2 regions of the Enterobacter ludwigii genome follow, and region 1 is predicted to be linked to the other one. Evidence: predicted binding sites of a transcription regulator. Region 1 holds the regulator's gene; the other holds the start of a gene.

Region 1 (16,205 bases):
TTGGTGGCGACCAGTTCAAGCTTCACGCCAAGTGCACTGGCAAGCGCTCTGGCGAAATCGACGTCGTAGCCGATAATCTCATGGGTCTTTGCATCGATGGAGCCAAACGGCGGATTGGCATCAAAGGTGGCAACTTTGACCACGCCTGCGGCTTTAATATCCGCCAGTTGATCGGCCTGCACCTGCATTGAGAACAGACCGCCTGCCGCCAGTAAGCCCAGCACCAGTGTCCTTTTTTTAAACCCTTTCGTGTTTGCTGCCATAGTGATTGTTCATCCCGTTGTTTTTGTTTTACCCCGTTACGCTCCCATAAGCGAAAGCTCTCGCCAAATAAGAAATCGTTCTTTGCTATAAGCAAAAAAGCATTAGTGAACAAGGTGTTAATGGCGAGTAAAAGAATGGAGGGCTATTTGCAAATCCTGCACATCGACAGTGGATTTTGGTATTTCCCCTGTGCGGGTGTTGGGTGTTTAACTTAGGGCAAGTGAAGCGAAAGGGGGAAAGACGATGAAAAAGTGGATAAACACGTTACGGCGGTTTTTTGCGACCCGACCAGCGAATGCGGAGAACAGCGCGCAACGTGTTCTTGAGTCCGTACTGCCTGTCGCCAGCCTGTATGGCGTGGACGTTGCCAACATTGATCCGGAGTGGTTCCATGATAAAACGTCACGCTGAACTGCGCCGCACGCGCGAAATGTACTGGAATGAACTGTGCGAAATTTTGTTCTGACAACGGTTAACTGCTAATGTCGGCAGGATGAATCTCCTGACCCGTTAACGGAATGAATAACACTCTTTTCAGGCGCACGGTTATTGTCTGGCTGCTGGTGTGCCTCATCAGCGGCGTTTTGCTCTATGCCGAACAGATCCGCCGCCAGTTCTGGGAACGCGATCGTGAGTTTTCGACACGCTATTCCACCCTTAGCGCCGTACTGACGCAAAATGAATCTGTTTTGCCGTTACTCAACGGCGAGGAAGACCTCGCGGCCCTGCGCAAAAAATTCCCGCACATCCTCGCCCTTGAGAAAACCTCAGGCCGTGCGCTGAACGCCGCCCGTGTGGAATCGACCCGCGATTGTCAGTACTGGCTGTATAACCCCTGGCGTCAGATCCGCGTACTTATCGATCTTGCGCCGCTGCTCCGCACCCAACATACCTTTGACGCACTTGCCATTCGCTTCAATGACGCAGATAACGCGCCCCCTGCCGGGGCTTTCTGGCACTGGCAGCGGACCTTCACGCAACCCACACAACCTTTTACCCTTATGGCCACGGCAAAGCCGCACTGGCTGGCCGTCTCCTGGTGGGTATATCCGTTCCTGTTCTTCGGCTGGGCAGTGCTTATCGCCGCGGCCAGCCTGCTGCTCTGGCAACGGCGGCAGCGCCAGCACGCCGAACAGCGCGCACACTATTACCAGCATGCAAGGCTCAACACCCTGGGAGAGATCACCGCTGGGATCGTGCATGAGATTAACCAGCCGCTGACTGCCGTTCAGACCTGGATCCAGGGTGCTCAGCGTCAGCAACAGCAGGCGAATCCGCAGGCCGTATCGCAGGCGCTGGCTGCCGCGCTGGTACAAACCCAGCGTATCAGCGCGCTCTTAACCCGCTTTCGCGAACATGTGGTTCAGGAAAAAGTCACCTTGCGCGACATCGACCTGAAACCGTGCTGGCAGCAGGTGGTCGATCTCCTTGAACATGAACGCCGCTCTGAGCATATCGCGGTAAGCCATGCGTTCGCGGCAGGTGCCACGCGGGTTCTGGCAGACCGACTCTGGCTTGAACAGGTGCTGCATAATCTGCTCAGTAATGCCATTCAGGCCCAGCAAGAGTGCGCGCAAGGGTGGGTGAAAATAACCAGCGAGAAACGGGAAAACTGGATTTATATCACCCTCACCGATGGCGGACCTGGCTTTAGCCCGGAGGCCTTGCAGAACGCCTTTATGCCGTTTTACAGCGGACGGACGGAAGGAATTGGGCTGGGAATGACGTTAACGGAGTCGTTGATGACGCGCATGAATGGATCAATCACGCTGGGCAATGCGCCCCAGGGCGGGGCGCAGGTCCGGTTACAACTGGCGAGTGGAGAGTTAAATACGCGTGGATAACACAGTCTGGCTGATTGATGACGATGAATCCATCCGTGAGTCGCTGGCCTTCTTACTCTCGGGAATGGGCTGGCAGGTCAATGGGTTTGAAAGCGTGGACGCGTTTACTTCAGCGCACGGTGGGCGCGCGGCGCTCGTCGGCTGTCTGCTGCTGGATATGCGCATGCCGGGAAAAGGCGGGCTGACCTGGCTGGAGGAGGGCAAATGGCCCTGGCCGCTGCTGCCGGTTATCGTCATGACCGGACACGGTACCGTTGATGCCTGCCGCCGCGCCTTTCGCAATGGCGTCTTTGAGTTTTTCACCAAGCCGCTGGATGCCGATAAGCTCATTGAAACGGTGGGGCTCGCCTTCGAAGAGAGCCAGAGACGACTGACCCGCTGGCAGGAAACGTCGCGGATTAAAGCGCGTTTCGAACAACTGACGGCACGTGAGCACGAGGTGCTGGCGGTGCTGATGGAAGGACGCAGCAATAAAGAGGTGGCCCTGCAGTTGAACCTCTCGCCCAGAACGGTTGAAGCGCACCGGGCCGCGGCGTTCGCCAAGCTTGGCGTGACCAGCCTGGTGCAGGCAATCCGCGATTACGACAAATTACAATCCGTATAACTACCAGGATAATTGCGTAATCAACCGAATTACGCTTCATCGCGCGTCTGAGTACGATCGAACGGTATTCAATCATTCGAGGACATGCGATGAAAAAAGTAATGATGGCAGCCGCGCTTGTCGCCGGTAGCGTAAGCCTGACGGCACAGGCCGACGCATTGAACCAGAAAAATCTCTCCCTGGCGCAGGCCAACGCGCTGGCGACCTCCGCCATTCAGGCCTGCGTAGCGAAAAACTACCAGGTGACGGTCACCGTGGTGGACCGCGCCGGTGTGGTCAAAGCGGTGCAGCGTACAGACAATGCCGGGCCACACACGGTAAAAGCCAGCGAAATGAAAGCCTATACCGCGCTGAGTGCAAAAAATGCGTCAGGCAAGGTTATGGACGCCGCGCAGAGCAATGCCGGCGCACAAAACATGCGTGATATTCCGGGCTTCCTGCTGCTGGCCGGTGGTCTGCCGGTGAAAGAGGGGGATGAGGTGATCGGCGCAATAGGGATCGGCGGTGCGCCGGGTGGTCATCTGGATGAAGCGTGCGCGCAGGCGGCGATTGACGGGCTGAAGAAATAATATAAAAAAGCACCGGGTTTTCCGGTGCTTTATCATCAGATCTTGCAGGCATCACCGCAGTCGTCATCGGCGATAATCGACTGCGCTTTTTTATCAGCGTCGTCGAGACGTTCCGCGTTACGCTCTTCAGCTTCATCCAGCCCGTTAAAGACCAAGTTTTCGAGATCAATTTCCATATGGCACCTGCTTTGTTCGGTTTTTGATACTGGCACAGTATAGGGCAAAAAGAGCCGGCAATGTACCGCGCAGCACATAACGATAATCCCTGCCATACTCAGTGCTTTATCGCTGAGGAGAGCTCATGATTACACTGTGTAAAACCTGCGGTACCTCTTATGACGCAACGCCGGCGCGATGCCCTGTGTGCGAGGATGAACGCCAGTATGTTCCGGCCAGCGGCCAGGCGTGGAGTGATTTTGCGACGGTGACGGCCACACACAGCAATAAATGGCAGCAGCTTGAGCCGCAGCTGCTCAGTATCAAAACGGTGCCCGCTTTTGCCATCAACCAGCGCGTGCTGCTTCTGCGTACCCCCCACGGCAATATCCTTTGGGATTGCATTGCGAATCTCGACCCGGCAACCAGAACCATCATCACGGCGCTCGGCGGCATCAGCGCGATCGCGATTTCACATCCTCACTACTACACCACAATGCAGGAGTGGGCCGGGGCTTTCGATGCGCCGGTTTACCTGCACGCGAACGATCGCGAGTGGGTTATGCGCGACAGCCCGATGCTCCACTTCTGGCAGGGCGATACGCTGGACATTTTCCCCGCGGTAACGTTATTACGCCTCGGAGGACATTTCGCTGGCGGAACGGTGCTGCACTGGCAGGAGGGTGATGGTGTCTTACTGGCAGGTGATATTCTACAGGTCACGCCGGGCAAAGATGCCGTCTCGTTTATGTGGAGCTATCCGAATATGCTGCCGTTGCCCGCCCGCAGCGTCGAAGACGTGACCGGGCGGCTGGTGGGGAAAAAATTCGCTCGCCTGTACGGCGCTTTTGAAGGGCAAAATATCCTGGCGAATGCGGATGAGATTGTGCAGCGGTCGGGCCAGAAATATATTGCTTGTCTGAAGTAAAGTCCGGTGGGTAAACTTTACTTGTGTGATCCCGATCATACCTAAACTAAAACAGATAAAAGAGAAATTGCTATGCAACATATCATTGAAGGTTTTCTCAGCTTTCAAAAAGAGATTTTCCCGCAACGTAAAGAGCTCTTCCGCAGTTTAGCGTCCAGCCAGAATCCCAAAGCGCTGTTCATCTCATGCTCCGACAGCCGTCTGGTCCCAGAACTGGTCACTCAGCAAGAGCCAGGACAACTCTTTGTCATTCGTAATGCTGGCAACATCGTGCCACCGTTCGGCCCTGAGCCAGGCGGTGTCTCCGCAACGATTGAATACGCGGTTGTTGCGCTGGGCGTGACCGATATTGTTATCTGCGGCCACTCCAACTGTGGGGCGATGAAAGCCATTGCCGACAATGCGGACCTCGAACCTATGCCGGCGGTTTCTCACTGGTTACGCTATTCCGATGCGGCAAAAGCGGTGGTTGAGAAGAAAAGCTGGGATAAGCCAATCGATAAAGTGAATGCGATGGTGCAGGAAAACGTGTTTGCGCAGCTGAGCAACATTAAGACTCACCCGTCAGTGGCGGTGGGCCTGCGCAATAACGCCATCCGTCTTCACGGCTGGGTGTATGACATTGAAAGCGGCAAAATCCTTGCACTGGATAAAGAGACGAAAACCTTCGTCTCTTTATCCGATAACCCGCAGGTTTACTTCGAGTAATCCCGCGTTGCAGGGCACGGATGCCCTGTCAGTCATCACTGTACGGTAATTTCCTTCTTGAACCCGACGCGGTTTTCTCTGCGGCTTTTGCCATCGCCTCTGCTATCTCTGCACATTCCGCCAGTCCCTGAACAAAAGGGTGATCGTGCATCAGCCACGGGATTGCGCCAAATGCAATGCGTCCGCGAAGCGTTTCCGGCGCTTTTAACGTGTAATCCTCGCCAATATCCGGGATCTCATCGCCCGTCGCCTGTAGCTGCTTGCGCAGCGTAGGGAAGGGCAGATCTTTTGTTTTAAGCGGCTTTTGCCCGCGGGCATCAATAAAGACGTCGAAACGGTAGGTCGTCTCTTTAGTGGCGATCACCGTCTGCGCGCTGCCAATATCCAGCGTGTAATCATCACCCAGCGCCACAACACTAATGATGCCGGCCTCACGAAGCGCGAGAAGCCTGCGAATCGACTGCGGGGGAATGGCGGCATAGTTGTCGATAAAGACGCGTGCCAGCCCGTTTTTAAAGCGTTCAGCGTCCTTTTCGGTAAGATGAGGAACCATCTCCTGAACCACTTCATGCAGCCGAAGCACGGTGTAGCGCCAGGCCACCGTGCGCCGGTCACGTTTGTTCCGCTCGACTTCAATCAGGTTCTCTTCAGCCCAGGTAAACGGACCGTGCTGTTTTCGATCCTCAAACCACGCTTCGCGAAGGCTGTCCGCCGTCTGCATGCGCAGCGATATTTTCTCACACCAGGCCGGGTCGGCGAGTTCAAGCTCTTTCACCATCAGGGCGAAAATGCGGTCAAGCAGACCGTCTGATCCTTTGGCGATTTCGGCTTCGAGTACCGATTCGGTTAATACCGACAGCGGTTCGTACGGAATAGGACAGTAAAAATCGGCCTCTGGCAGAATCCCGGTCCTGGACATGAGTACAATTTTTAACGCTTCACTTCCTTTATCAAGGAGGAACGTGCCGTCGCGAAACTCACCATGCTGCATGACCACGGCCATCGCCGCGTCCAGCCCGCTTAAGGATGTTCCCATAATACCGACGCGGCAGGGGCGGATGCGGGCATCCATCAACCCTGACCACGGGCTTGGGAAATACGCGCGCGTGGCTTCCTCTTCTTCTGGCCAGACATGCCCGGTGGCGATCACGGCGAGATCGAATCGTTCCGGAAACGGCGTGTCATTGACCGAAAGCGTCACGCCGGAGGAGGACGGGGCAACATCGGTGACGGTGGCAGACGTGTGGATCTCAACCTGAAATCCCCGCCTCTTAGCTTCCTGGACTATTGTCTGGAAACTGTCGCGAAAATACTCGCCCAGCAGAATACGGGGCAAAAACTGTCTGTCATGCAAGGTGGCTTTATCAACCTTAAAGCGCGCCAGATGGGCTTCACTCTGGCGCTTAAGCCAGTCGAGGTAGGTCATAAAAAGGGGCGGGATCTCAATGCTGGCAATGTTGGCCAGCATCAGGCGAGAGTTATCGTCGTCGTTGTAGGGCATTCCCACGCCAGCTTCGTCTGCCTGTTCAAAAACGGAGACAGAGAGCGGCGACGCGTTCTTAAGAAGAGAATGAAAGGTGTAAATCCCTGTAGGGCCGGAGCCGATAATGGCGATTTTCTTCATCGACAGTCTTCCTGTTTTTTTTTCCATAAGAAAAGCGTAGCAGGAGAATAATGATGAAATTGAGGTATTAAGAAAAATCAGGCGTTAAGAAGAGGATTTGCACCATTTCAGGACTGAAATGGTGCGTCCGAGTGGACTCGAACCACCGACCCCCACCATGTCAAGGTGGTGCTCTAACCAACTGAGCTACGGACGCAGAATGGTGCGTTCAATTGGACTCGAACCAACGACCCCCACCATGTCAAGGTGGTGCTCTAACCAACTGAGCTATGAACGCAACGTGTTGTCGGTGACAACGGGGACGAATATTAGCGGCACAGCATCGTTGAGGCAAGAGGGAAAATGCATTTTTCTCTCTGATTTCACGCGATTGCTTTATTACCGCGCAAAGTGAAGAGAAAGTAGCCGCCAGCTGGCGGCTACTGCGTATTTAACGTGCAGCGCGTTGCAATATTACCGAGGATGACTGGCGTTGCAGGAAGCGCATGCGCAGCATCATCATAATTGCCGCAGAGGTTAAGCCGATGATAAAGCCCATCCAGAATCCTGCCGGCCCCATGCGGTCAACCACCAGATCGGTAAGCGCCAGGATATAACCACACGGCAGACCCAGCACCCAGTAAGCGATGAAGGTGATAAAGAAGATCGAACGCGTATCTTTATACCCACGCAGTACGCCGCTGCCAATCACCTGTATGGAGTCGGAGATCTGGTACACCGCGGCAAGCAGCATCAGATGGGAGGCAAGGGCCACCACTTCCGGGTTGTCGTTGTAAAGCAGGGCAATTTGCTCACGCAGCGTGATGGTAAACAGTGCCGTACAGATGGCCATACAGACACCGACGCCAAGCCCCGTACGGGCCGCCGTTTGCGCATCCAGCGTCGAACCTTGCCCCAGACGAAAGCCCACGCGAATGGTCACCGCTGCGGCCAGCGACATCGGCAATACGAACATCAGGGAACTGAAGTTCAGCGCAATCTGGTGACCGGCTACGTTCACAATGCCGAGCGGAGAAACCAGCAGGGCGACCACGGCAAACAGCGTCACTTCAAAGAACAGCGCCAGTGCAATCGGCAGGCCTAACTGCACCAGACGCGTCATGATGTTCCAGTCCGGCGTGCTGAACGAACGTTCATTGCGGATATCGCGCATTGAACGGGCACGTTTCACATAGGAGATCATACTGAAGAACATCACCCAATAGACGGCAGCCGTCGCCACGCCGCAGCCGACGCCGCCGAGCTCCGGCATACCGAAGTGACCATAGATGAAGATGTAGTTCACCGGAATATTCACCAGCAAGCCGATAAAGCCCATTACCATTCCGGGCTTGGTTTTCGCCAGACCTTCACACTGGTTACGCGCGACCTGGAAGAACAGATAGCCAGGCGCACCCCACAGCAGGGCCCGCAGATAGCCGACGGCTTTGTCAGCCAGAGCTGGGTCAATATTATGCATGGCGCGGATGATATGACCGGCATTCCACAGCACAACCATTATCAGCACAGAGACAAACCCTGCCAGCCAGAACCCCTGTCGAACCTGATGGGCAATACGTTCACGTCGCCCTGAGCCATTTAGCTGAGCGATAACCGGGGTGAGGGCGAGCAGCAGGCCGTGGCCAAACAGGATGGCCGGAAGCCAGATCGAGGTGCCTATTGCCACGGCGGCCATATCGGTGGCGCTGTAGCCACCCGCCATTACCGTATCCACAAATCCCATTGCGGTCTGGGCTACTTGCGCGATGATCACTGGTATAGCCAGTGCCAATAACTGGCGCGCTTCATTCATGTACTTCTGCACGTGAACACCTTTATATTCTAGTTATTTGAGAGACTAAAAAGGCCGCCGTAACTGGCAGCAAGAAGAAAATGCAGGGGGGTGCCAGCTATTGTAGCGGGGTTTAGCTATTTATCTAGTGAAAAAATCGCCACAAAATGCGCTCCGCTGGCAACCTGTTTTTCCAACTGTTATTGTGGTGGGATTAAACGGTGTCACCACCGTCCGGAAAAAACAGGAGTTGTAAGCATGTTTACTGGTATTGTGCAGGGCACCGCCAAAGTGGTGTCCATTGATGAAAAACCTAATTTCCGAACTCATGTGGTTGAGCTTCCGGAATATATGCTTGATGGCATTGAAACTGGCGCCTCGATTGCACATAACGGCTGTTGCCTGACGGTAACCGAAATTAACGGTAACCAGATTAGCTTTGATTTAATGAAAGAGACGCTGCGCATCACCAACCTGGGCGAGCTGGTGGTGGGGGATACCGTAAACGTAGAGCGTGCGGCCAGGTTCAGCGATGAGATTGGCGGCCATCTGATGTCAGGCCATATTATGACCACCGCGGAAGTGGCGAAGATTGTCACCTCGGAAAATAACCGTCAAATCTGGTTTAAAGTGCAGGATCCTTCATTAATGAAATACATCCTGTATAAAGGGTTTATTGGTATTGATGGGATTAGCCTGACGGTTGGGGAAGTGACGCCGACCCGTTTCTGCGTGCATTTAATTCCTGAAACTCTCCAGCGTACAACCCTGGGGGCGAAAAAACTGGGGCATCGGGTTAATATCGAAATCGATCCGCAGACTCAGGCGGTTGTGGATACCGTTGAGCGGCTGTTGGCGGCAAAAGAAGCCGCAATAATAAAGACCGCAGAAGAAGAATAAAATGAACCCCGGATATCCGGGGTTTTTTTTAGCGTGCGACCCGCAAACCGTGTTCTATCCCTCGGCTGAAAACAACCTGCCAAAGTTGAATATCACGCGCGCGAAAGGCGCCTGCGCAGGCATTGAGATAATAGCTGAACATCCGTTTAAACCGTTCAGAATAGTTGTCCGCAATTTCTGGCCAGGCTTCCTGGAAACGTGAATGCCATGCCATCAACGTGGTGTCATAATCCGCGCCAAAGTTATGCCAGTCTTCCATAATGAAATGAGGTTCACTGGCGTTAGCAATCTGGCGAACGGACGGCAAACAGCCATTCGGAAAGATGTATTTGTTGATCCACGGATCGACGTTATTGTCGGTGCGCTTAGAACCAATGGTGTGCAGCAGGAAGATGCCGTCAGGTTTCAAGTTACGGTCCACCACGCTGAAGTAGGTGTCATAGTTTTTCGGCCCCACGTGTTCGAACATGCCGACGGAGACTATGCGATCAAACTGCTCGTTCAGGTCGCGATAATCCTGAAGGCGAATATCCACATCAAGGCCCTGGCAGCGCTCCCGTGCCATTTTTTGCTGTTCAGCTGAAATGGTCACACCGACCACGCTGGCACCATAATGCTTCGCCATAAAATAGGCCAGACCACCCCATCCACAGCCGATATCCAGCACACGCATGCCCGGCTGTAGCTGCAGTTTTTCACAAATCAGACGTAGCTTAGCCTGCTGTGCTTCTTCAAGGGTTGAGGCCTCTTTCCAGTAGGCGCAGGAATATTGCATGAAAGGATCGAGCATGCGGCTGAACAGGTCATTACCGAGGTCGTAATGCTCCTTGCCGACGATCCACGCCCGTTTTTTGCTTTGCAGATTAAACAGCCGGGCGGAGGCGACACGTAATGTATCTTTCAGATTACGGGGGAGCTGGTTTTCCAGACCGGCGCGTAAAACGCTGGAGAAAAACATATCCAGCCGTTCACACTCCCACCAGCCGTCCATATAACTTTCCCCCAGGCCTAACGATCCCTCTCGCAATACGCGTTTAAAAAAGTCGGGATGCTTAACCTGTGGATCGGATGGCGAAGATCCATTAATAGTGATGCCTGCACGACCTAACAGTTCACTGACGATCCGGGACCAGTTATCGTCCGGAACGCTGACTTCTTCTATACACGATGAACTCATAGCTTCTCCATCACCTTACTGTGATCAGAACCTTCAAACAGCGTAGACGCTTTTTATGGTTTGTGAGAAATCTCACGGTATTTCCCCGTGAGGCTAGTATCCGACGTAGAACAGAGGAAGGGAGATAACCCTTGCCGAAATGCCTTCCATGGTAAAACGGGAGCGCTCCGGCTCCCGTTAACACTTAATATTTATCGTATTTAATCGAACCAAATTTAGTATAGGCCTCAAAATTTGGTGATTCAATAGAAAATTCTTAGCAACCTAATCACTGATATTTAACATAATTTCTGACGCGATTATGCATGCGAGGTTTTCACCTCTGCGCGGTCATCCTGCTCACGTTGTGCCGCAGACTGCATACGGTATCCCAGAAGGGCCAGCGCAACCGTAACCAGCATGACGCTGGTGGTGGTCAGGAGCGGCGTGGCAATCAGCGCAGAGACCACCAGGCTTGCCAGGAAGCACAGACCCAGCTGCAGGGTATTCTGAAGCGCGGCCGCACGACCTGTTGCCTGTGGGAACGGACGTAACGCCTGGGCTACGACGATAGGGTAAATCGCACCGTTCGCCACGGCCATCACGCAGAAGGGAATCAGAATTTCTGCCAGACCTGCGCCCGGGATAAAGCCCACAGCCCAGGTGGCGATCACGCTCAGCGCGTAGAGCACCAGCAGCCAGGGCAACATCTGCTGACCTTCCCATTTTTGCAGCGCCGCGCGACAGCCATAACCCCCGACCAGAAACGCGATGGTCTGCGGGACATAGCTCAGACCGATGGCGGCCGGGCTGTAACCCATGTCGTGAAGAATGAACGGCGAACCGGTCAGCCACGCGAAGAAACTCGCCGAGCAGGCGGCATAAATCAGGACATTACCGCGGTACGCTTTGGTGCTCAGCAGAGAGGTGAAGGTCACCGGTGTTGTGTCAGCAGGCGTCTCTTTCTTATGTGCCGCTTTGAGTGTGAATGCCGGGATCATCAGGACCAGCGTGATGGCAAACAGCGTAGCGAAAATGGCCTGCCAGTCGAAATGCGCCAGGATCCAGCTCCCGAGCAGCGGGGCGAGGGCAGGCGAAAGCCCTACCAGCGGCATAATGGTGGCGAAAATGCGGTTTATACGGTTGGCCGGATAGTAGTCGGTGACCAGCGCCTGCCAGGTCACCGCGGCAGCACAGACGCCAACGGCCTGCACGAAGCGCAGTACCAGCAGCCAGGTTGCATCGCGTACCCATAACATTCCCAGACAGCCGACGGCAAAGATAGCCAGCCCCAGCAACAGCACCGGTTTACGGCCAAAGCGGTCAGAGAGAGGCCCCCAGAGCAGCTGCGCGAAGGCAAAGCCCGCGAGGAATAAGCTCAGGCTGGCGCTGATGGCTGCCGCCGGGGTCTGTAAATCTTCCTGCATTGCGGCGAAGGCAGGCAGGTACATATCAGTGGCTAAAAAGCCCAGCACGCTTAAACCACCGAGCCAGACTAAAAATCCTTTCCTGGGTTGCATTGTTTTTTCTCCTGAGGGAGGCAGGTCTATGTTTGCGCAGAGTGTAGGGAGTGCAAAGCAGGTTGTGAAACGCTAATATTTGGCGAGTGCATTCAAAATTTTTGCAGGCAGAAAATGTGGTCAGATTATTCTCTTGAAGTGGTCGATGCTGTTGCGCGCAACGGCAGCTTTAGCGGTGCAGCGCAGGAGTTGCACCGCGTCCCCTCAGCAATCAGCTATACGGTGCGTCAGCTTGAGGAATGGCTGGCTGTTCCGCTGTTTGAACGGCGTCACCGTGATGTGGAATTAACGCCCGCCGGGGCATGGTTTTTGAAAGAAGGGCGTTCTGTTATCAAAAAAATGCAGATCACCCGCGAACAGTGTCAGCAGATCGCTAACGGCTGGCGAGGACATCTTTCCATTGCCGTGGATAACATCGTAAAACCGGAACGTACCCGGCAAATGATTGTCGATTTCTATCGCCATTTCTCGGATGTCGAATTGCGGGTATCCCAGGAAGTGTTTAACGGCGTATGGGATGCGCTGGCAGATGGCAGGGCAGAGATGGCGATCGGTGCCACGCAGGCGATTCCGGTTGGAGGACGCTTTGCCTTTCGCGACATGGGCATGCTCAGCTGGAAATGTGTGGTGGCAAGCGATCATCCGCTGGCTGACCTGGACGGGCCGCTCAGCGACGAAACGCTCCGTAACTGGCCCTCGCTGGTGCTGGAAGATACCTCGCGTTCGTTGCCCAAACGCATTACCTGGCTGCTGGATAACCAGCGACGGGTGGTTGCGCCGGACTGGGAATCCTCAGCAACATGCCTCAGCGCAGGGCTGTGCGTTGCCATGGTCCCTGGCCATTTTGCGCGGCCCCGAATCGACACCGGTGAATGGGTTGAACTGACGCTGGAAAATCCTTTTCCGGATGCGGCCTGTTGCCTCACCTGGCAACAAAATGATGTGTCGCCCGCAATGGCCTGGCTGCTGGATTACCTGGGAGACAGTGAGACGCTTAACCGGGAATGGCTACGGGAGCCAGTATAACTGGCCCCGTAAAAGATTAACGACGATAGTCGCGGAACGGACCATCCGCAACGGAACGGCGTTCGATAAGACGCGGGTGAACTTCAATGGACTGAGACTCTTCACGCTTGTTGACGATCCTGTCCATCAGCATATTGAAGGCCGTTTCACCCAGCGAGTCTTTTGGCTGGTGGATGGTGGTCAGCGCCGGGGTAAAGAAGCGCGCGTTGCGCACGTTGTCATACCCGATCACGGAAATGTCCTGCGGCACGCGCAGACCCAGTTCATCGGCGGCACAGAGAGCTCCCATCGCCATAATGTCACCGCCACAGAAAACGGCTGTCGGGCGATGCGACTGTGAGACAATCTGCTGCATTGCGCGGTAACCGGATTCCGGTTCAAAGTCACCCTGCACGATCCAGTTTTCCGGCACGGTAATCAGCGCCTCTTCCATGGCTTTCATAAACCCGGCCAGACGTCCGGCACCGGTGTTGCGCTCCAGTGGACCCGGGATCACACCAATCTCACGGTGACCGCGTTCAATCAGATAACGGCCTGCCATATAGCCGCCTTCAAACGCGTTATCGATGACGGAGTCGGTGAAGTCTGCACGTGCTTCGCCCCAGTCCATGACCACCATAGGAATATGGCGGTACTCTTCCAGCATGGAAAGCACGGACTCCGGATACTCTGAACACATCACCAGCAGGCCATCCACACGCTTTTGCGCCATCATGGAGAGATAAGCGCGCTGTTTTTCAATGCTGTTCCACGCGTTGCCCAGAATCAGGGTATAGCCTTTCTGGAAGCAGTTTTTCTCGACCGCTTCAATGATCTCGGCAAAATAGGCCGCTTCACTGCTGGTTGCCAGCAAACCAATGGATTTGGTGTGATTAACTTTGAGGCTGCGCGCCACCGCACTCGGTGAATAGTGTAATTCTTTGATTGCCGCCCAGACGGCGTTGCGCGTCTCTTCCGCCACAAAGCGGGTTTTGTTAATTACATGTGATACGGTTGTAGTGGAAACGTTTGCGCGTTTTGCTACGTCTTTAATTGTTGCCATTAAATGTCACTCCAGACCATATCCTAAACTCCTGAAAAACTTGAAGGTAAACGTTTGCCTTCTCTCACCCTTATCACGCAATCTTGAATTGCGGCACGCCGGGAAAACGACACAGGACGTCAGGAGGGGGTCAATGGCCGGTACGCTAATAAATTTAGCGTGGAATTTTGTCCTATCTTGATGAAAAGGGGAAGAGCTAAAGTGGTTATCAGTTTAAATCCAGGAAGATTTTTGAACTAAACTGTGTAAAAATGAGCAGGCTCACTTTTCGTGGGGAGATTAAAAGGAGAAAAATTGATGAGCTACGATCTGAAGTTTTCGCTGGTGACCACCGTTATTGTACTGGCTCTGATTGTTGCGGCGGGTCTGACGGCTGCATTGCACTGATTTACACGGAGGGAGAGCTCTCTCCCTCTCAGTTTTCCTGATTGTTACGCCTGCGGCAAAAATCTTTTGCCAATTTGTTAACTTCTCATTTTTTGTGATTGATGTCATGCTTTCGGCTTCTTTGTTCTGTGTCACGACATGACACGGCATCCGGAGTTGACGCATGAAAATCAATTTTCCCCTGCTTGCCCTGGCGATTGGCGCTTTTGGGATTGGCACCACTGAATTCTCCCCGATGGGGTTACTGCCTGTTATCGCCCGGGGCGTGGATGTTTCTATCCCGGCGGCCGGGATGCTCATCAGCGCCTACGCCATTGGCGTGATGGTGGGGGCACCGCTCATGACGCTTCTGCTTTCACACCGCGCGCGCCGCAATGCGCTGATTTTCCTGATGGCGATATTTACGCTGGGCAACGTGCTCTCCGCGATTGCGCCGGATTACACCACCCTGATGTTGTCCCGCATTCTGACCAGTCTTAACCACGGCGCGTTCTTTGGGCTGGGATCGGTTGTGGCCGCAAGCGTGGTGCCAAAACACAAGCAGGCGAGTGCCGTGGCAACCATGTTTATGGGTCTGACGATTGCCAACATTGGCGGTGTACCTGCCGCAACCTGGCTGGGTGAGGCGATCGGCTGGCGCATGTCGTTCCTGGCGACGGCCGTGCTGGGTGTTATCGCCATGGTGGCGTTGTACTTCTCCTTGCCGAAAGGCAGCGCTGGTGAACGTCCTGACGTCCGCAAAGAGCTGTCGGTACTGATGCGCCCGCAGGTGCTCTCCGCGCTGTTGACCACCGTACTGGGGGCGGGCGCCATGTTTACCCTGTACACCTATATTTCACCGGTGTTGCACGATATCACCCACGCAACGCCTCTCTTTGTGACCGCGATGCTGGTGCTGATTGGTGTCGGGTTCTCTATAGGCAACTATCTCGGCGGGAAATTCGCCGATCGTTCCGTGAGCGGGACGCTGAAAGGCTTTTTAACGCTGCTGATTGTCATCATGATCGCCATTCCATGGCTGGCGCGTAATGAGGTCGGGGCGGCGATGGCGATGGTTGTCTGGGGGGCTGCGACCTTTGCCGTGGTTCCGCCGCTGCAGATGCGCGTGATGCGCGTTGCCCATGAGGCACCGGGTCTCTCGTCGTCGGTCAATATTGGCGCGTTTAACCTTGGCAATGCGCTCGGTGCCGCTGCCGGTGGTGCCGTCATTTCTGGTGGCCTGGGATACAGCTTTGTGCCGGTGATGGGGGCGATAATTGCCGCGCTCGGCCTGCTGTTAGTGATGATGTCTGGCCGTAAACAGCCGGAAGCAGCGTGCGCTGCTGAATAATTAAAAAACGCAGAAGGGCAACCCCTTCTGCGTGTCTCTTACGCGGCGAAGTTCTTCGCCACAAACGCCCAGTTAACCAGTGCCCAGAAGTGCTCCAGGTAGTTCGGGCGCGCGTTACGGTAATCAATGTAGTAGGCGTGTTCCCAGACGTCCACGGTCATCAGCGGCGTTGCGCTGGTGGTCAGTGGCGTACCCGCGTTCGAGGTGGAAACGATAGCCAGTTTGCCATCCGCGTCTTTCACCAGCCACGTCCAGCCAGAACCGAAGTTCTTGACTGCAGCATCCGTAAACTTCGCTTTAAAATCAGCAAAGCTACCAAATGCCGCGTTAATCGCGCCAGCCAGTTCACCCGTAGGTTCGCCGCCTGCATTCGGTG
Region 2 (16,205 bases), 280 kb from region 1:
CAACAGGATATAAGGAAAGGTAATGCGCAGCAGCTGGGTGGTGAGCGCAAATTTATCAGCGGTGTCGGCAAACCCCGGCGCGGTCACCATAATCACCCAGGGCGCAGCCAGCATCCCCAGAACTGTCACAATAGCCAGCGCCAGCGTCAGCAGCCCGGAGACGTAGGCGACAAACACCCGCGTAGCATCTTCGCCCTGCTTGCTTTTATATTCCGCCAGAATTGGAACGAAGGCCTGCGAGAAAGCCCCCTCAGCAAAAATACGGCGCAATAAATTCGGCAGTTTGAACGCGACGAAAAAGGCGTCCGTTGCCATCCCAGCACCAAAAACCCTTGCCACAATGGCATCGCGCGCAAAACCCAGTACGCGAGAAAACATGGTCATCGAGCTGACGGCTGCCAGCGATTTTAATAAGTTCATTAATGTGAATTTCCACAACCATACGGCAAAACGCCTGCAGAGCAGGCGTAATGAATGCCCGACGGCGTTGCGCTTGCGCAGGCCTTCGGATTTGCAGGCCGGGTAGGCGAAAAGCCTCCCGGCGAAACCAACAATCGGCGCTTAGTCTACCCGGATTTAAGGGAATTACTATCGGCAGATGTTACAGAGGGTTATTCACTCATGGCCTCTCGCCAGAGTCGTTCCACGATGCGTTGCGCCATGATGGCCTGTTCACCGGCGGTTTCCGGAACCGTCTGATTTTGCACGCAGCTAATGAAGTGACGGGCGCATCCCGCGAAGCCGCGTTGCTCCAGAGTGCTCTGCCAGCCCGGCGCCGGAAGCGTGACCACACCGTTGCCCTTCTCTTCACGCCACTCCCGCATGTCGGTGATGTCATACAGCGCACCGTCAGTGACGGCCTGGACGAACTCCCGCTGACTGCCCGCACGACGATGCATGGTGGTGGTCACCTGCAGATGTTCCAGCGCAAAGTGGTGCTCGGCGTAGACCATCTCGCCCAGATCGTTGGTCATCAGGGTCCCGCTTTTCAGCTGAGCCTGGCCGTTTGTCAGCCAGAGCGCCGTGTCCACCACGTGCAGATAATCATCGAGAAGCGTAAAGCGCAGATCGTTTGGCCCGACGCTGTCGGTACGGTGTTTATCCATCCTCAGAGAGGCCAGCGCGCCCGGCTGTGCCTTCAGTTGCTGATAAAGCGGAGCGAAGCGGCGGTTAAAGCCCACCATCAGCGTCAGGTTCTTGCGTGCCGCCAGCTCTATCAGTCGCTCGGCATCCTGAACGTTCTCCGCCAGGGGCTTATCCACACAGACGTGAACACCGGCATTCAGCAGTTCGCTGACCACCTGATAGTGCGTTGCCGTTGAGGTATGCACAAATACCGCATCGCACTCGCGGGCAAGATCAGACAGCGAAGCGGCGTATGGTATCCGCCAGGTTGCGCAGATGCGTTCAGCCTTCTCGCGGGTAGGTGACCACGCGCCCTGAAGCGTCCAGTCCGTTGCCGCGCCTAATACCGGTAACCAGGCTTTCTGCGCAATACCGCCAAGCCCCACCACGCCTACACGTAATTTTTTCACTGTTAATCTCCCAAATGTGCCAGCAGTGCGTCCAGGCGCTGCTTCAGCCCAGCGACCTCCTCTTCCAGCGCATCCACGCGCGCCGTCAGGTTGCCGCTGACAACAGTGGACTCTTGTTCCGTTGCCAGCGTCGCGGTATCCACCTCGCCACTGAAGAGATGCATATAGCGGCTCTCACGCTTGCCCGGTTCGCGTGCCAGACGCACCACGTAAGGGCCATCCTCGCGGGTTGCAAGCCCTTCCAGGGTTTGTTCCACTTCCTGCATATCCGCAAACTCATGCATACGGGAAGCCCGTGTGCGCAGCTCGCCGGGAGTTTGTGCCCCGCGCAGTAAAAGGGTCGTGATCACCGCCACTTCCGCGGCGCTCAACTTCAGGTCGCCGAATTCGGAATTACAAAAACGTTGTTCGTACTTGGTGACGCGGTTTCCGAAGCCGCTGACGGTGCGCAGATAATGGCGTTTCACCAGTTCATCCAGCACATCCTGAACGTCATGCTCGCTGAGGTTCATTACCGGCTCGCGGTTGGTCTTTTGGTTGCAGGCCATCATGACGGCGTTGACAGAGAGCGGATATTGCTCCGGCGTCGTGACCTGTTTTTCCAGCAGGCATCCGACGACGCGCGCTTCTGCACCGCTTAACTGATATTTCATCTCTTCTCCTTAGCGACCCGCTGTCCAGTCCCGGGTGGTTAATGCAGTGAGGACATGGTCGCGCCATTCTCCATCTATCAGCAGATAGTCTTTGGCGTAACCCTCTTTCTCAAACCCTAAACGCGCCAGCAAATTACCGCTGCGCTGATTATGCGGCATATAGTTCGCCATAATACGATGGATATGTTGCGTGCGTTGCATATAACGGATCGCCACCGTTAATGCTTCATACATCAGCCCCTGCCCCTGCCATTTCTGACCGATGGAGTAGCCGAGGTAGCAGGCGTGAAACGATCCGCGCACGACGTTTGAAAAGTTGGCGATGCCGATAATCTCTTTTTCTTCGGGATCCAGCAGCGCAAAATAAAACGCACTTCCCTGCTTATGAAATTCCGCAATCATACTGAGGCGCGCCTGCCAGCCGGATGGGTAACAATGGCTCTCATCCCGAACGGGTTCCCAGGGTTTTAAAAACTGGCGATTCTCGGCGTAATAATCCGCCAGACGCCAGGCATCACGCTCATGCACCAGACGAACGACCAGCCTGTCCGTTGTCAGACGCACTTTTGGCACATTACTGCGATAGCCAAACATCGATACCACTCCTTCCCGTCACTTCTGCTGACCCATTAGCTTTACTATACCTGTGCCTGCGCCGTCTGTGAAAACAGTGACATACCATTTTGACCTCTTTTCACATTTTTCGATGAGAACTCTCTATCAAAGCGCTCTTTTGATAAAAAAATATTGTCACGCCCAGGGGTGGGAAAACGCGCAGTAACCCCGCAGAATGTTAGCGTGCTCACCATCCTGTTTTCCCTGGAGGGAAAATGTCCCGCGTATCACAGGCGAGGAGCCTGGGTAAATATTTCCTGCTAGTCGATAACATGCTGGTCGTGCTCGGCTTTTTTGTCGTGTTTCCTCTTATCTCGATCCGCTTTGTCGATCAAATGGGCTGGGCGGCGCTGATGGTTGGCATCGCGCTGGGTTTACGCCAGTTTGTCCAGCAAGGCCTTGGGGTGTTTGGCGGTGCCATTGCTGACCGCTTTGGCGCGAAACCGATGATTGTGACCGGTATGCTGCTTCGTGCGGCAGGCTTTGCCACGATGGCGGTTGCCCATGAGCCCTGGCTTCTGTGGTTCTCCTGCTTTCTCTCCGGGATCGGCGGAACCCTGTTTGACCCGCCGCGCACCGCGCTGGTGGTGAAGTTAATTCGCCCGCAGCACCGCGGACGTTTCTTCTCGATTTTGATGATGCAGGACAGCGCGGGCGCGGTAATTGGCGCGCTTCTGGGGAGCTGGTTGCTGCAGTACGATTTCCGTCTGGTCTGCGCGGCTGGCGCGGTGCTCTTTATTCTGTGCGCCCTCTTTAATGGCCTGTATCTGCCAGCATGGAAATTGTCAACGGTGAAAGCGCCGGTACGCGAAGGGCTGGGCCGCGTCCTGCACGACAAACGTTTTGTCACCTACGTATTGACCCTGACGGGTTACTACATGCTTGCCGTGCAGGTGATGCTGATGCTGCCTATCATGGTCAATGATATTGCGGGAACCCCGGCCGCCGTGAAATGGATGTACGCCATCGAAGCCGCGCTTTCGCTGACGCTGCTCTATCCGATTGCCCGCTGGAGTGAACGGCGTTTTCGCCTGGAGCATCGTCTGATGGCCGGGCTGTTTTTAATGACGCTGAGCATGATGCCCATCGGTCTGGTGAATTCTCTCCAGCAGCTGTTTACGCTGATTTGCACCTTCTATATCGGCTCTATCATCGCCGAGCCGGCTCGTGAGACGCTGAGCGCCTCGCTTGCAGATGCGCGTGCCCGCGGCAGCTATATGGGGTTCAGCCGACTCGGTCTGGCCTTTGGTGGGGCTTTGGGTTACGCCGGCGGCGGCTGGCTGTTTGATGCAGGCAAAGCGCTGAATCAACCGGAACTGCCGTGGATGATGCTCGGCGCGGTGGGCTTTATGACGCTGCTGGCCCTCTGGTGGCAGTTCAGCCAGAAGCGCAGCGCAAGCGGCATGCTCGAACCGGGCGCGTAGCCCTTCCCTCTGGCGGGAGGTCCCTCCCGCCTCACTTCTCAGTTTTTTCTGCTGGTTTCTGCCATTTCACACTGACATACTGACGTAACAGGACAGAAGCGCCGATTTTTCGTTGAGGAACACTATGAAGAAAATTGTCATTGCCGCTGCATTCATTGTCAGCGGTCTGCTGGTGGGCTGTAACCAGCTTACGCAATACACCGTCAGTGAACAGGAAATTAATCAGGCGCTGGAAAAACATAACAACTTTTCAAAAGACATCGGCGTGCCCGGGCTTGCAGATGCGCATATCGTCCTCAGTAACCTGACCAGCCAGATAGGACGTGAAGAGCCAAACAAAGTGACGCTGAACGGGGATGCAAACCTCGATATGACCTCCCTCTTCGGCAACCAGAAAGCCAATATCAAGCTGAAGCTGAAAGCGCTGCCGGTCTTTAACAAAGAGAAAGGGGCTATTTACCTGCAGGAGATGGAAGTTGTCGATGCGGAAGTCACGCCGGACAAGATGAAATCTGTGCTGCAAACCCTGATGCCTTATCTGAATCAGTCTCTGCGTAACTATTTTAATCAGCAGCCAGCCTATGTCTTAAGTGAAGACAAGAGCAAGGGTGAAGCGCTTGCGAAAAAGTATGCTAAAGGGATAGAGGTGAAACCGGGAGAAATCATTATTCCCTTTACTGATTAATCCGTAGGGCGCCGAGGCGCCCTTTTTTTTACGGAAAAGTGTGCAAACGAAAACGTTTCCGCTTATGATTTGTGTCCGGCATAAACAGCCATCCGAATGACTGATTCCTGACAAGCCGGAGCTTCCATGACTGCACAACCCCAGGTTCTTAAAATCCGCCGCCCTGACGACTGGCATATCCATCTGCGCGATGGCGATATGCTCAAAACCGTCGTGCCTTATACCAGCGAAATTTATGGCCGCGCGATTGTCATGCCTAACCTGGTGCCACCAGTCACCACCGTCGATGCCGCAATGGCGTATCGCCAGCGCATTCTGGATGCCGTCCCGGCGGGCCATGATTTCACCCCGCTGATGACCTGCTACCTGACCGATTCCCTGGATCCAAACGAAGTGGAGCGCGGGTTTAACGAAGGCGTATTCACCGCTGCGAAACTTTACCCGGCCAATGCCACCACCAACTCCAGCCACGGCGTTACCAGCATTGATGCCATCATGCCGGTGCTGGAGCGCATGCAGAAACTGGGTATGCCGCTGCTGGTTCACGGTGAAGTCACGCATGCCGAGATCGACATCTTTGACCGTGAAGCCCGTTTTATCGACACCGTGATGGAGCCCCTGCGTCAGCGCCTTCCCGCGCTCAAAGTGGTCTTCGAGCACATCACCACCAAAGATGCCGCTGAGTATGTCCGCGACGGTAACGAGCTTATCGCCGCCACCATCACGCCACAGCATTTGATGTTTAACCGTAACCACATGCTGGTTGGCGGTGTACGTCCACATCTGTACTGCCTGCCGATCCTCAAGCGTAACATTCACCAGCAGGCGCTGCGCGAACTGGTTGCCAGCGGTTTCTCCCGCGCGTTTCTGGGCACGGATTCCGCACCTCATGCGCGTCATCGCAAAGAAGCAAGCTGCGGCTGTGCGGGCTGCTTTAATGCCCCAACCGCTCTCGCCAGCTATGCAACCGTGTTTGAAGAGATGAATGCCCTGCCGCATTTCGAGGCGTTCTGCTCACTCAATGGCCCCCGTTTTTATGGGTTGCCGGTCAATGAGACCTTCATTGAGCTGGAACGTAAAGAGAGCCAGGTTGAGGAAGCCATTCCACTGACCGATGACACGCTGATCCCATTCCTGGCAGGTGAAACCGTTCGCTGGACGGTAAAACGCTAAAAAATCAGTGCCCCTTGTTGTCAAACCGATAATATACCTGTATAAATAAACAGTATATTACACAGGGGGCATTTATGCGTATTGAAGTCACCATAGCCAAAACTACCGTTCTGCCTGCCGGCGCGCTTGATGCGCTTGCAGGCGAATTATCCCGTCGTATTAACAACACCTTTCCCGAAAACGACGGTGCCGTAACGGTGCGTTACGCGGCCGCAAACAACCTCTCCGTCATTGGCGGCGCGAAAGAAGATAAAGCGCGTATCACCCAAATCCTGCAGGAAACGTGGGAAAGCGCCGACGACTGGTTCATCACAGATTAACACTGCTCCCTCATTGTGTTTTTTTGCCGGGTCGCCCCGGCTTTTTTTTCGCCTGAAAATCCAGAAAGTTCAAATTAATTCGGCAACTTCTTTAAAAATCGTGAACAACATGGTGTTTTATTGTTCGAACAATCCTAAAAAGCAGAAAAATGTGTTGCTAGCTGTTTATTTTTCCCTTAGGAACCCTTATTACTTGTATACTGAAGTTGCTTCAGAAAAACATGCATTGAACCTCGAAGTCGTTGTCTTCTAACACGCATTATGGGGGTTATAATGGAAAAGAATAGCGAAGTCATCCAGACCCACCCACTCGTTGGCTGGGATATCAGTACCGTAGACAGCTACGATGCACTGATGCTGCGTTTGCACTACCAGACCCCAAATCAGCTGAACCGTGAAGAAGCGGAAGTTGGACAGACGCTGTGGCTTACGACAGACGTCGCCCGTCAGTTTATTTCTATTTTGGAAGCAGGCATCGCAAAAATAGAATCTGGCGACTACCAGGAAAATGAGTATAAACGGCATTAGCGTTTAGCCCACTTTTCACTCTACAGGCACCCTCGGGGTGCCTTATTTATTTCTCCCTTGTATAAGCCCCCGATGTTAATTACTCTGCTAACAAAGCGTTAGTTTAAGAGATGCCCATGAAATATGATCTGATTATTATTGGTAGCGGCTCCGTTGGTTCTGCCGCCGGATATTATGCCACTCAGGCTGGCCTCAAGGTTCTGATGATAGATGCCCATCTTCCCCCTCATTCAGAGGGAAGCCATCATGGCGATACTCGCCTCATTCGTCATGCCTATGGTGAAGGCGAGCGCTATGTCCCGCTGGTACTTCGCGCGCAAGCGCTCTGGGACGAACTGGCTAAACAGACTGAGGAACGCATTTTCGAACGCACGGGCATCATTAACCTTGGTCCTGCCCGCTCTGATTTTCTCGCCAGCGTCGAACGCAGCGCGAAGACATTTAACCTGGACGTTGAGAAGCTCGACGCGGCGGGGATCATGTCACGCTGGCCGGAAATCACCGTCCCGGACGATTATGTTGGTCTCTTTGAAGCCCATTCTGGGGTGTTGCATTGCGAAACAGCAATAAAAACCTGGATAGCGCTGGCCGCGAAAGCAGGCTGCGCCCAGCTTTTCAATTGCCCGGTCGAGGCCATTAAACATGATGCTGACGGTGTCACGGTGACAACCCTGGACGGAGAGTACACGGCCTCCCGATTGCTCATCAGTGCCGGTACCTGGGTAACCCGTCTGCTGCCAGACCTGCCCGTACAGCCGGTGCGCAAGGTCTTCTCCTGGTTCCAGTCTGATGGCCGTTACAGTACGCAGAATAAATTCCCGGCGTTCACCGGCGAGTTACCCAACGGCGATCAGTTCTACGGCTTCCCTTCGGATAAAGACGCGCTCAAAATCGGGAAACACAATGGAGGACAAATTATCTCCTCTCCTGAAGAACGTAAACCGTTTGGCGCCTACCCACAGGATGGCTCTGAAGCTTTCTCGTTCCTGCGAAATATTCTGCCGGGCGTCGGTGGCTTACTCTATGGCGCGGCATGTACCTACGACAACACGCCGGACGAAGACTTTATTATCGATACGCTGCCCGGGCATGAGAACACATTGCTCATCACCGGTCTGAGCGGTCATGGCTTTAAGTACGCGTCGGTGCTGGGTGAAATTGCCGCGCAGTTTGCCCAGGGTATTACACCGCAGTTTGATCTGACGCCCTTCTCTCTTTCACGTTTTAACGGATAATCCACCACGGGCTTCGGACGTTCCGGAGCCCGTCTTTTTGTTACGGTTTGCGGGGCGCTATGCGCAAAGTTGTGGGTTTTCTCATCAATAATATTCGTGAGCATTTGATGCTCTATATCTTATTGTGGGCGCTGCTGGCCATCATTGATTTTATTTACATTGTATTTTACTGAAAGCCTGCCTGACATTTATTGACATTACTTTATATTTACTTAAGTTAGAACAATTCCTCAATTAGCCCTTTGTTAAATCTTGCACGAAGACATTGAATTACCTTTGCGGATCATTTTCAAAACCGCTGAAATAAATAAAATAAAAATCAATATCGACTTATTTCAGTTGCAATATCATTCCTTCCCGTTCATTTTTACTGCTCTGTTTATTTGATAATGGTAATCCTGATGCAATTGCGTAACACCTCCCGGCGCTATGGAATAATATCCATAAGCTTGCACTGGATATTTGCTATTGCGGTCTATGCCATGTTCGGACTTGGCCTCTGGATGGTGACGCTCAGCTATTACGATGGCTGGTATCACCAGGCCCCGGAGCTGCATAAGAGCATCGGCGTGCTGCTGATGATGGGGCTGGTTATTCGCGTGATCTGGCGACACATTTCACCGCCGCCTGCCGCGCCAAAGACCCACAGTAAATTTACCCGTATCAGCGCTGTTGCCGCGCATATTACGCTTTATGCGCTGCTCTTCGCTCTTCTGATCAGCGGCTATCTCATCTCGACAGCAGAGGGTAAACCGATAAGCGTTTTTGGCATTTTTGATGTCCCGGCAACGCTTGCCGATGCGGGATCACAGGCCGATATTGCCGGGGTGATTCACCTCTGGCTGGCATGGAGCGTGGTTATCCTGTCCGTGCTGCACGGGCTTGCCGCCCTTAAACATCATTTCATCGATAAAGACGATACGCTAAAGCGCATGCTTGGCCGCTCGTCAGTTGACTCTGGAGCTTAAAATGAAAAAACACCTGCTGGGTATCGCACTGGGTTCTCTGTTATTTACCACCGGCTCAGCCGTTGCTGCTGACTATAAAATTGATAAAGAGGGCCAACATGCTTTCGTCAATTTCCGTATTCAGCATCTCGGGTATAGCTGGCTGTATGGCACCTTTAATGATTTTGACGGCACATTCAGCTTTGACGAAAAAAATCCTGCCGCCGATAAAGTCAACGTGACCATTAATACCAACAGCGTCGACACCAATCATGCAGAACGCGATAAACATTTGCGCAGTGCGGAATTCCTGAACGTGTCTAAATTCCCGCAGGCCACCTTCACCTCCACGGAAGTGAAAAAAGATGGCGATAAGCTGGATATTACCGGCAACCTGACGCTCAACGGCGTGACAAAACCGGTTACGCTGAATGCAAAATTAATGGGCCAGGGTGACGATCCGTGGGGGGGTAAACGTGCCGGATTTGAAGCCGCAGGTAAAATTCACCTGAAAGACTTTAATATTACTACCGATTTGGGCCCTGCTTCTCAGGATGTCGAACTGATTATTTCCGTTGAAGGCGTTCAGCAGAAGTCATAATAACGACGCCCGGCAGGCTTTCACGCTGCCGGGCATCAGCCTTATTCAGGGTCGGGAATACCCAGTTTGGTGTTCAGACGTCCACGGGATTTATTAAAAATCTTGTTACCATTTTCCCGTCCTGCACGACGACGGCGTTGCTCCTCTTCCGGCAGCATGCTCTCTTCACTGCACAGTTCGCTGCAGCATCCGTTAAATTTCTCGGCACAGGCCGGACACTGAATAAACAGCAAATGACATCCGTCATTTTTGCAGTTGGTATGGGTATCACACGGCGTACCGCACTGGTGACAGTGGGCAATCACATCCTCTGAAATACGCTCGCCCATTCGTTCGTCAAAGACAAAGTTCTTACCGATAAAACGCACCGGTAAACCCTGCTCACGGGCACGGCGGGCGTACTCAATAATGCCGCCTTCAATGTGCCAGACCTTATTAAACCCGTTGTGCTTCATCCAGGCGCTGGCCTTCTCACAGCGGATCCCGCCGGTGCAGTACATCACGATCTTTTTATCTTTATGTTCCTGCATCATCTCAACCGCTTTTGGCAGTTGCTCGCGGAAGGTATCAGCCGGAATTTCCATCGCGTTTTCGAAATGCCCCACTTCATACTCATAATGGTTACGCATATCGATGAACACCGCATCCGGATCGTCCAGCATCGCATTCACTTCCGCCGCTTTCAGGTATTCCCCGACATCAGCGGCGTTAAACGCCGGATCGTCAATACCATCCGCGACAATGCGTTCACGCACTTTCATGCGCAGTACCCAGAATGATTTACCGTCATCATCCAGGGCAATGTTCAGGCGTACACCGTTGAGAGCCGGATCGAACCCGTAAAGCAGGTCGCGGAAGGCGTTCACTTTGCTTTCCGGTACGCTGATCTGGGCATTGATGCCTTCACGGGCAAGATAGACGCGCCCGAAAACATTCAGCGTCGTGAAGGCCTGATAAAGCGCATCGCGGGTCGCTTGTGGATCGTTGATGGTGAAGTATTTGTAGAATGAGATTGTCGTGCGCGGTTCGGTTTCAGCCAACATACGCGCCTTTAACATCTCATTCGAAACGCGGTTGTGTAACACTGGCATGGTGTACAAGTCCTGCAATCGTTAGAGAGAATGAAAAATCGGTCGGCATCATATAGCAAACAATGACAATTTACATCCACACAATTTACGCTACATTTCACACACCCTAGTTAGTCAGACTTAACAATTGCTGCATTCGTACACGTTTCGAAGACAGACATTTTGGCTACGCCTCAAAAAATGAGACAATAGCTAAACAGGACGTTAGAACACAGGAAAGACATGACCCAGTTACCGAAATTTACTGTCGCCCTTTTGCATCCCCGCTATTGGTTGACCTGGCTTGGCATTGGTTTTTTATGGCTGATGGTCCAACTCCCTTACCCTGTGATTTTCCGTGTGGGCAAATGTGTGGGCCGTATTGGTCAAAAATTCATGAAACGCCGCGCCAGGATTGCCTACCGCAACCTTGAGCTGTGCTTCCCGCAGATGAGCGAGGCGGAACGTCATGAGATGGTGACCAGGAATTTCGAATCCGTTGGCATGGGGCTGATGGAAACCGGTATGGCGTGGTTCTGGCCAGACAAACGGATGGCCCGCTGGAGTGAAGTCACCGGGACGGGTATGGAGCCTGTGCATACGCTTCAGGCCAATAAGACAGGCGTACTGCTGATTGGCGTGCATTTTCTGACGCTGGAGATCGGTGCGCGTATGTTTGGCATGCAGGCACCCGGTATTGGTGTTTATCGCCCTAACGATAACCCGGTGATCGATTTAATCCAGACCAATGGTCGTATGCGCTCCAACAAAAGTATGATCGACCGTAAAGACCTGAAGGGGATGATCCGCGCGCTGAAATCAGGTGAAGTGATCTGGTATGCCCCTGACCACGATTATGGCCCACAATCCAGCGTATTTGTCCCGTTCTTCGCCGTTGAAGAGGCGGCCACAACCACCGGTACCTGGATGCTGGCGAAAATGTCCAAAGCCGCGATCGTCCCGTTTGTCCCGCGTCGCAAGCCGGATGGCTCAGGCTACGAGTTAATGATGCTCGAGCCGGAACTCGCGCCGCCGCTGGACGATGCGGAAACGACCGCTCGCTGGATGAACAGAGTGGTTGAGAAATGCATCATGCTCGCGCCGGAGCAGTATATGTGGCTCCATCGTCGCTTCAAAACGCGGCCAGAGGGTATGCCGTCGCGCTATTAATTTTCCGTGCGGCCATCAGGGCCGCACGCTCATTTAGCTTTAAAAGCTCCTCCGCATTGCAGCGATCATAACCCAGGCGCATACTTAGCAGGCTTATTACTTCAGGCCTATGGTGCTTTGCACCTCATTATGCGGATTGTTATGTCACCCTCAGATGCCCCCATAAACTGGAAGCGTAACCTCACGGTTGCGTGGCTTGGCTGTTTTCTCACCGGTGCGGCGTTTAGCCTGGTGATGCCCTTCCTGCCGCTTTACGTTGAACAACTTGGCGTCACCGGTCACAGTGCGCTCAATATGTGGTCTGGCCTGGTCTTCAGTATCACCTTTCTCTTTTCCGCGATTGCTTCGCCCTTCTGGGGTGGCCTTGCCGATCGCAAAGGACGAAAGATCATGCTGCTGCGTTCAGCACTAGGGATGGCCATCATCATGGCGCTGATGGGCCTTGCGCAGAACGTCTGGCAATTTCTGATTTTGCGCGCGTTACTGGGCCTGCTGGGGGGCTTTATTCCTAACGCAAATGCGCTCATCGCCACCCAAATTCCGCGACACAAAAGCGGCTGGGCGCTCGGAACGCTCTCCACCGGAGGCGTGAGCGGCGCATTGCTGGGACCGCTGGCAGGCGGGCTGCTGGCGGATAACTACGGCCTGCGTCCGGTCTTTTTCATTACTGCCAGCGTCCTTTTTCTCTGCTTTATCGTCACGCTGCTCTGTATCCGTGAACGTTTCACCCCGGTCACTCGAAAAGAGATGCTCCACGCACGGGATGTGCTGACCTCGCTTAAAAACCCCAGGCTGGTGCTAAGCCTGTTCGTAACGACCCTGATTATTCAGGTAGCAACCGGGTCGATTGCCCCTATTCTGACGCTCTACGTTCGCGATCTGGCCGGTGACGTCAGTAATATTGCGTTTATCAGCGGGCTTATCGCGTCGGTGCCCGGCGTGGCGGCGCTGCTCAGCGCCCCGAGGCTGGGAAAACTGGGGGACCGCGTGGGCCCGGAAAAAATCCTGATATGCGCCCTGGTGATTTCCGTTCTGCTCCTTATTCCGATGTCGATGGTACAAGCACCGTGGCAGCTTGGCCTGCTGCGCTTCTTACTGGGAGCGGCAGACGGCGCGTTACTGCCTGCGGTTCAGACCCTGCTGGTTTACAACTCAACGAACCAGATAGCCGGCCGCATTTTTAGCTATAACCAGTCATTTCGCGATATCGGCAACGTCACCGGACCGCTTGTCGGAGCCGGGATTTCCGCCAGTTTTGGTTTCCGCGCCGTGTTTATCGTCACCGCGGGCGTGGTGTTGTTTAATGCGGTTTATTCGTGGTTCAGTTTATCGAGGGCTTTACGACCGGTCGTTAATAAGACGAACGCGTGACAGCTTATTTTTGCATTCATACTTGCAGAACCCGATATTCAGCTATTCTTTCCCTGAAACCTTCAGGAAAACAGGGAGACACCAATGACCATGTACGCCACACTGGAAGAAGCTATTGATGCCGCTCGTGAAGAGTTCCTCGCCGATAATCCTGGCGTTGAGGAAGAAAATGCTGACGTGCAACAACTTAATATCCAGAAATACGTTCTGCAGGACGGGGATATTATGTGGCAGGCCGAATTCTTTGCTGATGATGGCGAGGAAGGAGAATGTTTGCCGGTCCTGAGCGGAGAAGGTGCGCAGGCCGTCTTTGATGGCGACTATGACGAAATCGAACTACGGCAGGAATGGCTTGAAGAAAACACCCTGCACGAGTGGGATGAGGGCGAATTTCAGCTCGAGCCACCGCTGGATACGGAAGAAGGACAGACCGCAGCCGATGAGTGGGATGAGCGTTAATTTCCCCTATTCATAAGGGCCGTGCTGAGCGTCGATCGGCAACAATAGCGTATCGAATACCAGTGAAAACGGTAAATCGAGCACGGTGAGATAGCGCCACGCTGAGTCACGTACATCCCATTTTACCCCGGGGTAGTACTGATTACCGTGGCCTTGCCCTGGAATGGTGCGGCTGATGATGCTGCCACAGCCGCTGAGTAAACACGCCATCATCACGGCGAGGATTATTTTCATCAATGACCTCTAAAAAAATACCGGCTTTTCAGCCGGTATTTTATTTGCCGGGTAGCGTAACGCCGCCGGGCACAGAAGGCTTACTTCGCCTTCAGCGCGAGTGGATTAATTTTAATCTCTTTATAGTGGCTGACCCACGAAGAGTATTTTTCCGGCGCAGACCACACACGGTAGTGAAGGCGTGCCATCGTAACCGGATCGCTCAATAGCACCAGACGACGGTCGCGGTTGAGTTTTTCCGGCGTATCGTTCAGCGCCTGCTCAACGTGACGATCGCGGGCAATCTCCAGTACCTGGCTTGCACGGTGACGCGCTGTCGCCATGGCCGTCGCCAGAGCGTTAAATGACGGGTTAAACACCGCGTGCATAAAACCATCTTCCAACGAACGTTTGCGGTTCTGCTCAAGATACGTGTCGGTATCCACCAGCACCTGTGGCGGCGAATACTCTTCCGGGATCAGGAACAGTTTCCAGCGTTTGGTACGCAGCCCCACCGTTGAGCGGCTCGAAATCACTGACACAAACGGTGACAGGATCAGCGAGAAGACAATCGGTGCCAGCCAGAACAGGAAGCGCAGATCCAGCCAGGCCATACCTGCCGCCCATACCAGACCCAGCAGCAGCTGCGAGCCATGACGCATGAAGGCTTCCCCCCACGGCGTGGAGTCATCATCACGCTGCGGTGAATTCCAGACCACTTCCCAGCCGAGGAACGCGCTGACCACAAACACGGTATGGAACAGCATACGCACCGGCGCCAGCAGCACGGAGAACAGCACTTCCAGCAGAAGCGAGAGCGTCACGCGGCAGAAACCACCGTACTCTTTCGAGCCTTTGCACCAGATCAGAATGATACTGAGCAGCTTAGGCAGGAACAGCAGTACCATGGTGGAGGCAAACAGCGCAATCGCCAGCTCCGGACGCCACTGCGGCCACACCGGGAACAGCTGGCGCGGTTGCAGGAAGTATTGCGGTTCCGTCAGAGCATGCACCACCTGTAGCGCAGTAGAGAGCGCAAGGAACATAAACCACAGCGGTGCGGAGAGATAAGACATTACGCCAGTCAGGAACACAGCACGGTGAACCGGGTGCATCCCTTTTACGAGGAACAGGCGGAAGTTCATCAGGTTACCGTGACACCAGCGGCGGTCACGCTTGAGCTCATCCAGCAGGTTCGGCGGCAGCTCTTCGTAAGATCCCGGCAGGTCGTAGGCAATCCAGACGCCCCAGCCAGCACGACGCATCAACGCCGCTTCCACGAAGTCGTGCGACAGAATAGACCCCGCAAACGAACCTTCCCCCGGCAGCGGAGCCAGCGCACAGTGCTCAATGAACGGCTTCACGCGGATAATGGCGTTGTGACCCCAGTAGTGAGACTCACCCAGTTGCCAGAAGTGCAGACCAGCGGTAAAGAGCGGCCCGTAGACGCGGGTTGCAAACTGCTGGCAGCGCGCATAAAGCGTGTCCATACCGGACGCTTTTGGCGAAGACTGGATGATCCCCGCGTTCGGGTTGGCTTCCATCAGACGCACCAGACCGCTCAGGCAGTCGCCGCTCATTACGGAGTCAGCATCCAGCACGACCATGTAGCTGTACTGATTCCCCCAGCGACGGCAGAAGTCATCGATGTTTCCGCTTTTACGCTTCACGCGACGACGACGACGGCGGTAGAAGATCTGGCCTTCACCCTGCACTTCCGCGATCAGTTCCATCCAGGCTTTTTGCTCGGCAACGCAGATGTCCGGGTTGTAGCTGTCACTCAGGATATAGACGTCAAAATGCGCCGCGTTACCGGTTGCCTTTACGGACTCCCAGGTCGCACGCAGACCCGCAAATACGCGGTCAACGTCTTCGTTACAGATAGGCATGATCAGCGCCGTACGGTGCTCAGGATTAAGGGGTTCATCCCCGACCGTTGAGGCTGAAATGCTGTATTTGTCCCGCCCCATCAGCAGCTGCAGGAAGCCCATCAGCGCGGTCCAGAAACCGGCTGACACCCAGCAGAAGAGAACGGCAAACAGCAGAAGAATACCGCTCTGCAGGATATACGGCAGCAGCTGCATGAAGGAGACCCAGATATCCTGGCCCATCATGTCTGCAGGGTTGATAAGTGCCCAGCCCTGGTAAGGCAGAATGGTTTTCATGTACCAGGTAGCGACCACGGTCTGCGCCAGCGTCAGTAACA

The links. The regulator PurR, encoded in region 1, represses purine synthesis genes. The targets are predictions, from matches to a motif close to CANGCAAACGTTTGCNTG.
Region 2: the regulator PurR is predicted to act here: its motif matches at 4,958-4,975, upstream of pyrC (dihydroorotase).

Annotation. Positions count from the first base shown of each region.
Region 1 covers NZ_CP017279.1:1,199,241-1,215,445, forward strand. Annotated here, with positions in the region: gene BH714_RS05720 (ABC transporter substrate-binding protein) at 1-263, opposite strand, end outside; gene BH714_RS24180 (hypothetical protein) at 508-675, shown strand; gene BH714_RS05730 (sensor histidine kinase) at 783-2,108, shown strand; gene BH714_RS05735 (response regulator transcription factor) at 2,101-2,712, shown strand; gene BH714_RS05740 (GlcG/HbpS family heme-binding protein) at 2,802-3,281, shown strand; gene BH714_RS24015 (hypothetical protein) at 3,317-3,457, opposite strand; gene BH714_RS05750 (MBL fold metallo-hydrolase) at 3,583-4,365, shown strand; gene BH714_RS05755 (carbonic anhydrase) at 4,438-5,073, shown strand; gene BH714_RS05760 (FAD-NAD(P)-binding protein) at 5,102-6,697, opposite strand; tRNA gene BH714_RS05765 (tRNA-Val) at 6,817-6,893, opposite strand; tRNA gene BH714_RS05770 (tRNA-Val) at 6,898-6,974, opposite strand; gene mdtK (MdtK family multidrug efflux MATE transporter) at 7,128-8,501, opposite strand; gene BH714_RS05780 (riboflavin synthase) at 8,727-9,368, shown strand; gene cfa (cyclopropane fatty acyl phospholipid synthase) at 9,397-10,545, opposite strand; gene punC (purine nucleoside transporter PunC) at 10,845-12,044, opposite strand; gene punR (DNA-binding transcriptional activator PunR) at 12,159-13,070, shown strand; gene purR (HTH-type transcriptional repressor PurR) at 13,087-14,112, opposite strand; gene cydH (cytochrome bd-I oxidase subunit CydH) at 14,410-14,499, shown strand; gene BH714_RS05810 (MFS transporter) at 14,663-15,829, shown strand; gene sodB (superoxide dismutase [Fe]) at 15,868-16,205, opposite strand, start outside.
Region 2 covers NZ_CP017279.1:921,117-937,321, reverse strand. Annotated here, with positions in the region: gene murJ (murein biosynthesis integral membrane protein MurJ) at 1-420, opposite strand, end outside; gene BH714_RS04400 (Gfo/Idh/MocA family protein) at 612-1,535, opposite strand; gene BH714_RS04395 (YceH family protein) at 1,538-2,188, opposite strand; gene rimJ (ribosomal protein S5-alanine N-acetyltransferase) at 2,198-2,782, opposite strand; gene mdtH (multidrug efflux MFS transporter MdtH) at 3,019-4,227, shown strand; gene BH714_RS04380 (lipoprotein) at 4,352-4,912, shown strand; gene pyrC (dihydroorotase) at 5,039-6,085, shown strand; gene dinI (DNA damage-inducible protein I) at 6,160-6,405, shown strand; gene bssS (biofilm formation regulator BssS) at 6,679-6,933, shown strand; gene solA (N-methyl-L-tryptophan oxidase) at 7,050-8,168, shown strand; gene BH714_RS04355 (DUF2770 family protein) at 8,228-8,341, shown strand; gene BH714_RS04345 (cytochrome b) at 8,570-9,136, shown strand; gene BH714_RS04340 (YceI family protein) at 9,138-9,716, shown strand; gene trhO (oxygen-dependent tRNA uridine(34) hydroxylase TrhO) at 9,758-10,807, opposite strand; gene BH714_RS04330 (Kdo(2)-lipid IV(A) acyltransferase) at 11,030-11,956, shown strand; gene mdtG (multidrug efflux MFS transporter MdtG) at 12,098-13,327, shown strand; gene BH714_RS04320 (MysB family protein) at 13,412-13,786, shown strand; gene BH714_RS04315 (YceK/YidQ family lipoprotein) at 13,793-14,020, opposite strand; gene mdoH (glucans biosynthesis glucosyltransferase MdoH) at 14,101-16,205, opposite strand, start outside.